One region of the Kluyvera sp. 142486 genome, then DNA from elsewhere that is predicted to be linked to it. Evidence: riboswitches for the same ligand, from Rfam matches in the RefSeq annotation. Region 1 holds a riboswitch; the other holds the start of a gene.
What was found. A riboswitch is a leader RNA that binds a small molecule or an ion and turns the genes downstream of it on or off. The one in region 1 is predicted to bind thiamine pyrophosphate.

Region 1 (4,831 bases):
AAAATGGGCAGGTGCTGAATATCATGTGGTCGGCGCGCTGGTCGCCGGCCGATCAATTACGTATCGGCGTGGCCCGCGATATCACCGAGCGTAAACGTTCAGAATTGCTGCAGTCGGTGCTTTATGCCATTTCTGAAGCGGCGCATACCGCAGAAGATCTGCTCAAGCTATTCCAGCGTATTCATGAGATAGTCGGTACGCTGCTACCGGCCGATAATTTTTCGGTGACGCTCTATGATGAAAAAACGTCCCAGTTGAGCTTTCCGTACCATATTGATGAGTTTCAGCAGACCCCCGAGCCGTTCACTCTGATCCCCGAGACGTTTTATGCGGAAGTTATCCATACCGGCCAGCCTCTGCTGCTCACGCCTGAGACGATGGCGGGGCGCATCGAGGAACTACGCAGCTCATTTGGCCCTAATCCATTCTGTTGGCTGGGTGTTCCGCTAAAGTCGCATAAAGGCACTATTGGCGTGTTGGTGCTGAAAAGCTATCCGGGCGGCGTGTGCTACAACGAACAGGATCAGGAACTGCTGCAGTTTGTGTCGACGCAAATAGCAACGGTGATTGAACGCCAGCAGATGCAGGCCCGATTGCAGCATATGGCACAGTATGATCAACTTACCGACCTGCCAAACCGCAGTCTGTTGTACGATCGCCTGAAAACAACGCTGGCGACGGTACGTCGCGAAGATGGGCAAGTGGCGCTGCTGTTTATCGATCTCGACAAATTTAAGCAGGTTAACGATACGCTGGGCCACGGCATGGGCGATCTTCTGCTGCAAGAGACCGCTGTACGTCTAAAGCGGTGTATACGTGAATCGGATACCGTCGCGCGCATCGGCGGCGATGAGTTTGTGGTGTTGATTCAGGGAGCGTTGTCGCCTGAATATGCGGCGCGGGTTGCTAAAAAAATTGATGACGCCTTCAACACGCCTTTCAGCCTGCAGGGCCATATGTTGACTATCGAACCCAGCATTGGGATTGCCTGTTATCCTGAGCATGGCAGAGATGAGCGCCAGCTTCTCGACTATGCCGACAAAGCGATGTATTTAGCGAAACAGGGGAAAACGCAGCGGTTTAATCATCATTAATCCATTGAAACCAATCTATTATGGATGTTCTTCATTGTACTTCGACTGGCATACCTCCGTGTATTAATCAACGAGGTGTCATCGCTGAAGTAACGGAATGGTTCATTGGCTAATTTATTTTGAAAACGGCATTGCCACGGAAAGAATAAATAATATTATTGGCATTGCGATCGTTGATGAAAAGACTAATGCCTTTGGCGATGATGTATTTGTTACTGTCATCTTTAATATATTTCATTTCACCATTTTCATTAATACTGTCGTAAGTGTATTTCTTAACCTCACCATAATTATTAACGTCGTTGAAAAACATAAAGTTCTTACAGATCGCCAGACTAATTAATTTGCCATCATAAGATGTCATGTAGACATCACAACCGTTGTTGATGGCTTTATTCAAGTCTTGTTTAACCTGGTTGGGGAGAAATCTTGCAGCAATACCGGGAGGTGTATTATCGGTTAAAAACTCTTTACCGTTGATAGAGAATTTATAATCGTTATCAGCATAGAAAGTGCTTCCACCCGGCTTGTTGAACTCTTCACCTGTATTATCTTTAATCGTACCATCGCTATATTGAGTGATGACAAGAGGAATCATCGCCCCTTTGCTATTAATAGCGCCGTAAGACAATGTCCAGGTTTTAACTGCGGTAGGAAGTACTACAGGGGCCTGCTTAGCTAAATTATCAATAACGGCCTCGCTCTCATCATTAGACTCGCTAGAATGATTTACAGGAACCGTAGCAGGCGCTGTGGTTGGTACAGGTCGATCTACATACACGGTTTTAGTGCCGCTGTTGCTCATCCCGATAAAGAATGCTACTACCCCCCCGATAGTCATCCAGGTCGCTAAATTTTTGAGGGTGTATTTTTTATAATGTAACTCCCTACGCAAGCGTACGATTTCGTTAGTCTGGTTACTCATCTGATCGTAAGCATTTTCTAATTCCGCTTTTACCTGATGTAATTCAGCAGAAGCTGAGCCAGAAGATGTCGCTATCTCTAACTCTGTCTTGAGTTGTTTAGCTCGTTGAAGGAGTTGATTATATTTTTCTACTAACTCGGTTTCACGTTGGCTAGAATTATGAGAGGGGGCCGCGCCTTCATAGATTTCAACATTAAATAGCTGTTCATAGGTTATACCTTCACCCTCCATTTTCTTTTTTGCCATACGGAAAGAGGTAGTCGCTTCTTCCATATTTGCATTCCTGAAAGCCAGGGCGAGCATTTTGGTAATTTTATTGATAGCACTTGCTGTAGCCATGATAAAACGTGGAACCCCCTCCATGTGTAGTCCTGCCATTAGAAGCAGAGTCACACAATGATTGTGTAATGGTTTCCCTTACAGGATAAGGTTGCTTGCTAGGGTATGAAGTATCTTAGGAAAGTTAATAGCTTTCTTCCAATCTTTTCCTATCACTTCGAAATAAAAACTTTCGTGTAGTTAAAAAAATTAAAAAGCCTCTAAAGAGGAAGATAAAAGTCTATAAATGTCATGCAAGTGCCTATTACATGATTACGCTATTCGAGATGTGATTAATCGAAATTTCTTGCGCCTCATCCATGCCCCCGGTTACACTAAGTAACTACAACTTTGTTGTTTATAAATTATTGTTTTATAACCAATTTGACTCGGGGTGCCCTTCCTTGTGAAGGCTGAGAAAAACCCGTACCACCTGATCTGGATAATGCCAGCGTAGGGAAGTCAGAGACCGTCTGGTCATTGCTTCTTCGCGTTTTGGCAGGAGCAAACCATGCAAGCCGACCTGCTAAGTCCCGCGCAATTTGCGCACACCGTACACCTTCTGCAGCAACATTCTCCCCTTGTTCACTGTATGACTAACGATGTCGTCCAGACCTTTACCGCCAACGTGCTGCTGGCGCTCGGCGCATCGCCAGCAATGGTTATTGATCCCGGTGAAGCCGCGCAGTTCTCGGCCATTGCCAGCGCATTATTGATTAACGTCGGCACCTTAACCCAGCCTCGTGCGCAGGCGATGCGGGCGGCGGTGGAGAGCGCGAACCGGGCGAGAACGCCGTGGGTGCTCGATCCAGTGGCGGTAGGCGCGTTGACGCTGCGCAGTGATTTCTGCCGCGAACTGGTGCAGATGAGCCCGGCGGCAATTCGTGGCAATGCCTCAGAAATAATGGCGCTGGCGGGCGAAAGCCAGGGTGGGCGCGGTGTGGATACCACAGATACCGCTGTGGCGGCGCTGCCGGCGGCGCAGAAACTGGCGCGCCAAAGCGGGGCGATTGTTGCGGTGACCGGCGAGGTTGATTATGTCACCGACGGTGAACGAACGCTGGCGGTGAACGGTGGTTCCCCATTGATGACTCGTGTGGTCGGCACCGGTTGCGCGCTCTCGGCCGTCGTGGCAGCGAGCTGTGCTTTACCTGGCGACCGCTTGCTGAACGTCGCGGGGGCCTGCGCGGTGATGAAGCGGGCGGGGCAGATTGCTGCGCAGGGACGAGGGCCGGGCAGCTTTGTTCCCGCGTTTCTCGATGCCTTGTACGTGATGCACGGGGAGGTCGCGGTATGAAACGTATTAATGCACTGACGATTGCCGGAACCGATCCTAGCGGCGGCGCGGGTATTCAGGCCGACCTGAAAACCTTCTCGGCGCTTGGCGCCTACGGCTGTTCTGTCATCACCGCGCTGGTGGCGCAGAACACCCGTGGCGTGCAGTCGGTTTATCGTATTGAACCTGACTTTGTCGCCGCGCAACTCGACTCCGTGTTCAGCGATGTGCGCATCGACACCACCAAAATTGGCATGCTGGCGGAGACGGATATCGTTGAGGCCGTGGCCGAGCGCCTGCAACGCTATCATATCCAGAACGTGGTGCTGGATACGGTGATGCTGGCTAAAAGCGGTGACCCGCTGCTTTCCCCATCCGCCGTTGAGACGCTGCGCCAGCGCCTGCTACCGCAGGTCTCTCTGATCACGCCAAACCTGCCGGAGGCCGCGGCGCTGCTTGATACGCCGCATGCTCGTAACGAGCGTGAAATGCTGGAGCAGGGACGAGCGCTGCGAGCGCTCGGCTGCGAAGCGGTGCTGATGAAAGGCGGCCATCTTGATGATGCTGAAAGCCCCGATTGGCTGTTTACCGCCGAGGGAGAAATGCGTTTCACCGCCCCGCGCGTGGTGACCAAAAATACCCACGGCACGGGCTGTACGCTGTCGGCGGCGCTGGCGGCATTGAGGCCGCGCCACGCAAGCTGGCAGGAGACGGTTCCTGTCGCCAAAGCCTGGCTGTCGCAGGCGCTGGCGCAGGCCGATACCTTACAGGTAGGCGAAGGTATTGGGCCGGTGCACCATTTCCACGAGTGGTGGTAACTGTCCGGCCAGCGTGCCAGTTGGTTGTGCTTAAAATCTGCTAAAAGTTGGACATTCCACACTCCCGGTACCAGGCTTATCCTGCTCAAAAGTGTTGAGCAGGATATCCAGCCGACATGATGTCGGCGCTTACGGGAGCATAGCTATGACTGATATTGCGCAGTTGCTTGGCAAAGACGCCGACAGCCTTTTACAGCATCGTTGTATGACCATTCCAGCCGACCAACTCTATCTGCCCGGCCACGACTACGTTGACCGGGTAATGGTGGATAACAACCGTCCGCCTGCCGTACTGCGAAATATGCAGACCCTCTACAATACCGGGCGTCTGGCGGGTACGGGCTATCTATCGATTCTGCCGGTTGACCAGGGCGTTGAGCATTCGGCCGGGGCCTCGTTT
Region 2 (4,831 bases), on a different contig from region 1:
CGACTAAGAAACAGGCTCAGCGTCGGTGCCTGCAAAGCGCCCGCTATCCCCATCATAAATGCCACCAGCATAAAGGCGGCATACACACCGTTGAGACGTCGTCCCATCGTCATTAACCAGAGCATCAGAAATCCTTTCGCAAAAGAATAAAAAAAAGCCAGCAGATGATACCTGCTGGCAAATACTCAGTCACACATGATTAGGCGAATTAATACTCAGAGGTCGGGTTCGTAACTTCCCACTGCATCAGATAGTTCAGCACTTCAAGCCGCTGTGCAGTCGCCTGACGGGCCAGCCAGGAAACATTTTTGGTGGCAGAGAAATAACGCCGGTAGAACTGATACATGGTGACCTCCTCATTTCCCCTTCGCTTCATCGAAATCAATTATTGGCTTAATATAGGGATTAATAAATTGCTGAGTTTTTATCAGGAGTTCCCCTTTTATGCCTTCAGGTCGATTACAGCAGCAGTTCATCCGTTTGTGGCAGTGCTGTGAGGGAAAATCACAGGAAACCACGCTCAACGCACTGGCCGAGCTGCTGAGCTGCTCCCGCCGCCATATGCGCACGCTGTTAAACACCATGGAGGCGCGCGGATGGTTGACCTGGGAGGCGGAAGCCGGGCGCGGTAAGCGCTCTAAGCTGACTTTCCTCTATACCGGGCTGGCGCTTCAGCAGCAGCGCGCGGAAGACCTGCTTGAGCAGGATAGGATCGATCAACTGGTGCAACTGGTCGGTGACAAGGCTGCGGTGCGTCAGATGCTGGTGTCACATCTGGGCCGCAGCTTCCGTCAGGGGCGACATATTCTGCGGGTGCTTTACTACCGTCCTATGCGTAATTTGCTGCCGGGAACAGCGCTCCGGCGCTCGGAAACCCATATTGCGCGGCAAATCTTCAGCGCGCTGACCCGGGTAAATGAGGTAAATGGGGAACTAGAAGCGGATATTGCGCATCATTGGCAGGCCATATCCCCATTACACTGGCGTTTTTACTTGCGTCCCGGCATTCATTTTCATCACGGCCGCGAACTGGAGATGGACGACGTTATCAGTTCACTGCATCGCAGCATGACGCTGTCGCTCTTTTCCAACATCACGCGCATTCATTCCCCTACCGCCTGGACGCTCGATGTCCATCTGAGCGAGCCCGACCGCTGGCTGCCATGGCTGCTGGGCCAGGTATCAGCGATGATTCTGCCGCGTGAGTGGCAATCGCTCAGCGATTTCTCGCGCATGCCGGTGGGTACCGGGCCGTATGCCGTCGCCCGCAACAATCAAAACCAGCTGAAGATTCATGCGTTTGATGACTATTTCGGTTTCCGGGCGCTGATTGACGAGGTGAACGTTTGGGTGCTGCCGGAAATCAGCGACGAGCCGAACGGCGGCCTGACGCTTCAGGGTACCACCCAGAGCGAAAAAGCGGTGGAAAGCCGCCTCGAAGAGGGCTGCTACTATCTGCTGTTTGACGCGCGCAGTTCACGCGGCAACAACCCGGCGGTACGTCAGTGGCTGAGCCACATTTTCCACCCGAACAACCTGCTGTATCACGCGGGCGAGCAGCACCAGAGCCACTGGTTCCCGGCCTACGGCCTGCTGCCCCGATGGCACCATGCCCGCAGCCACGCCTGCGAGAAACCGGCAGGTCTTGAGTCGGTCACCCTCACCTACTACCGCGATCACGTTGAACACCGGACGATCGGTCAGATCATGGAAGCGCTGCTGGCGGCCCATCAGGTCAAACTGGTTATTCAGGAAGTGGATTACGACGAGTGGCATCGCGGGGAAGTGGTCAGCGATATTTGGCTGAACAGCGCCAACTTTACGCTACCGCTCGACTTCTCGATCTTTGCCTACCTTTATGAAGTGCCGCTGATCCGCCACTGTATTCCCATCGACTGGGAGCAGGACGCGCAGCGCTGGCGCATAGGAGAACTTTCACTGCCCGACTGGTGCCAAAGTCTGCTGGCAAATCAGTCCATTGTACCGCTGATCCACCACTGGCTGATGCTACAAGGCCAGCGCAGTATGCGCGGCGTTCGCATGAACACCCTGGGCTGGTTCGACTTTAAATCGGCCTGGTTTGCACCGCCGGATCCTTAAGGCTTTTGATTTATTCACGTAATCATTACAATGTGCCGTTCTCAACGGGGTGCTGCGCCGAGTGCGCGAGCTGAGAAAATACCCGTCGAACCTGATCCGGATAATCCCGGCGAAGGGATTTGAGGCTAACTCAAAATCCTTTGCCACCATTTTATAAAGGTGCAAAGTGCTCAAAAAATTACTCCCCCTGCTGGTGCTGGTTGCCGCTCCGGCCCTCGCCAAACCTGTACTGACTGTCTACACCTATGATTCCTTTGCCGCCGACTGGGGCCCTGGCCCGGCGGTGAAAAAAGCGTTTGAAGCCGACTGCAATTGCGAGCTGAAGTACGTGGCGCTGGAAGACGGCGTTTCGCTGCTCAACCGTCTGCGCATGGAAGGCAAAAACAGCAAAGCCGACGTGGTGCTGGGGCTGGATAACAACCTGCTGCAGGCAGCAACCGACACCAAGCTGTTTGCTAAAAGCAACGTTCCCGCCACCGCCGTTACCGTACCGGGCGGCTGGAACAACGACACCTTCGTGCCGTTCGACTACGGTTACTTCGCCTTCGTCTACGATAAAAACAAGCTGAAGAACCCGCCGAAAAGCCTGAAGGAACTGGTTGAGAGCGACCAGAAATGGCGCGTAATTTATGAAGACCCACGCACCAGCACGCCGGGCCTTGGCCTGCTGCTGTGGATGCAAAAACTCTACGGTGACAAAGCCCCGGAAGCCTGGCAGAAACTGGCGGCGAAAACGGTCACCGTCACCAAAGGCTGGAGTGAAGCCTACGGTCTGTTCCTGAAAGGGGAAAGCGACCTGGTGCTGAGCTACACCACCTCTCCGGCGTACCACATTATCGACGAAAAGAAGGACAACTACGCGGCGGCGAACTTTAGCGAAGGCCACTATCTGCAGGTGGAAGTGGCAGCGAAAACCGCAGCCAGCAAACAGCAGAAACTGGCTGACGAGTTCCTGAAGTTTATGGTCTCTCCGGCCTTCCAGAACACCATTCCAACCGGCAACTGGATGTATCCGGTGACCAACGTCACGCTGCCAGAAGGCTTTAATGGCCTGGTGAAACCGCAAACTGCGCTGGAATTCACCCCGCAGCAGGTGGCCTCCGAACGTCAAAACTGGATTAACGCATGGCTTCGCGCAGCCAGCCGCTAATCCCTCGCTGGCTGTATCCAGGGCTGACGGCAACCACGCTGATGGTTGCCGTCGCGCTGGCGGCGTTTCTGGCGCTGTGGCTAAACGCGCCGGAAACGTCGTGGTCAACGCTGCTCGGCGATAGCTATCTGTGGCACGTGGTGCGTTTCTCCTTCTGGCAGGCGTTCCTGTCGGCGCTGCTGTCGGTCGTCCCCGCGATTTTCCTTGCCCGGGCGCTTTACCGACGGCGTTTCCCAGGCCGCACGCTGCTGCTGCGGTTGTGCGCGATGACGCTGATTCTCCCGGTGCTGGTCGCCGTCTTCGGCATTCTGAGCGTATACGGTCGCCAGGGCTGGCTGGCCCAGCTTTTTGCCTGGCTTGGCTGGCAGTGGAGCTTCTCGCCCTACGGCCTGCAGGGCATTTTGCTGGCGCACGTCTTCTTTAATATGCCAATGGCGACCCGTCTGCTATTACAGGCGCTGGAGCAGATCCCCGGCGAGCAGCGCCAGCTTGCTGCTCAACTGGGAATGCGCGGCTCCCCGTTCTTCCGTCTGGTGGAGTGGCCGTGGATGCGTCGGCAGATCCTGCCCATCGCCACCCTGATTTTCATGCTCTGCTTCGCCAGCTTTGCCACCGTGCTTTCACTCGGCGGCGGGCCTTCCGCGACGACCATCGAGCTGGCTATCTACCAGTCGCTGAATTTTGATTATGATCCGGCACGCGCAGCGATGCTGGCGCTGATTCAGATGGGGTGTTGTCTGATGCTGGTGCTATTAAGCCAACGATTAAGCCGGGCGATTGCCGTCGGCAACAGCCACGTTCACGGCTGGCGCGACCCGGATGACCGCTGGCACAGCCGGGTAACCGACACACTGTTGATTCTCCTCACCCTGCTGCTGCTGCTGCCCCCGCTGCTGGCGGTGGTGGTTGACGGCATCAACCCATCCATGTTCCAGGTCTTTACCCAGCCGGTACTTTGGCAAGCGCTGGGCACCTCGTTACGCATCGCCATTGCCGCCGGAGTTATCTGCGTGGCGCTAACCATGATGCTGCTGTGGAGCAGCCGCGAGCTGCGCGCCCGCAACCAGCCGCTGGCCGGGCAGGCAATCGAGCTGAGCGGTATGCTGATCCTCGCCATGCCGGGTATCGTACTGGCGACCGGCTTCTTTCTGCTACTCAACAATACCGTCGGTCTACCCGACTCCGCCGACGGCATTGTGATTTTCACCAACGCCCTGATGGCGGTACCTTATGCCCTCAAGGTGCTGGAAACGCCGATGCGCGATATTACCGCCCGTTACAGCATTCTGTGCGAATCGCTGGGGCTTTCTGGTTTTAATCGCCTGAAGGTGGTTGAACTGCGCGCCCTGAAACGCCCACTGGCGCAGGCGCTGGCCTTTGCCTGCGTGCTGTCGATTGGTGATTTCGGCGTGGTGGCGCTGTTCGGCAATGAGAATTTCCGTACGCTGCCGTTTTATCTCTACCAGCAAATCGGCGCCTACCGCAGCCAGGATGGCGCGGTCACCGCGTTGATTTTGCTGCTGCTCTGCTTCCTGCTGTTCACCGTTATTGAAAAGTTACCCGGACGCCATGCTAAAACTG

Region 2: linked by a shared signal. The riboswitch ahead of thiB (thiamine ABC transporter substrate binding subunit) and the one ahead of thiM (hydroxyethylthiazole kinase) in region 1 are both predicted to bind thiamine pyrophosphate.

The regions. Positions count from the first base shown of each region.
Region 1 is NZ_JBKHUI010000005.1:74,104-78,934, reverse strand. It holds gene ACLGE8_RS07665 (diguanylate cyclase domain-containing protein) at 1-1,094, shown strand, start outside; gene ACLGE8_RS07660 (hypothetical protein) at 1,204-2,382, opposite strand; TPP riboswitch at 2,718-2,814, shown strand; gene thiM (hydroxyethylthiazole kinase) at 2,849-3,634, shown strand; gene thiD (bifunctional hydroxymethylpyrimidine kinase/phosphomethylpyrimidine kinase) at 3,631-4,431, shown strand; gene fbaB (class I fructose-bisphosphate aldolase) at 4,577-4,831, shown strand, end outside.
Region 2 is NZ_JBKHUI010000009.1:141,615-146,445, forward strand. It holds gene ACLGE8_RS12035 (sugar efflux transporter) at 1-125, opposite strand, end outside; gene sgrT (glucose uptake inhibitor SgrT) at 209-346, opposite strand; gene sgrR (HTH-type transcriptional regulator SgrR) at 445-2,100, shown strand; TPP riboswitch at 2,136-2,236, shown strand; gene thiB (thiamine ABC transporter substrate binding subunit) at 2,267-3,250, shown strand; gene thiP (thiamine/thiamine pyrophosphate ABC transporter permease ThiP) at 3,226-4,831, shown strand, end outside; gene thiQ (thiamine ABC transporter ATP-binding protein ThiQ) at 4,820-4,831, shown strand, end outside.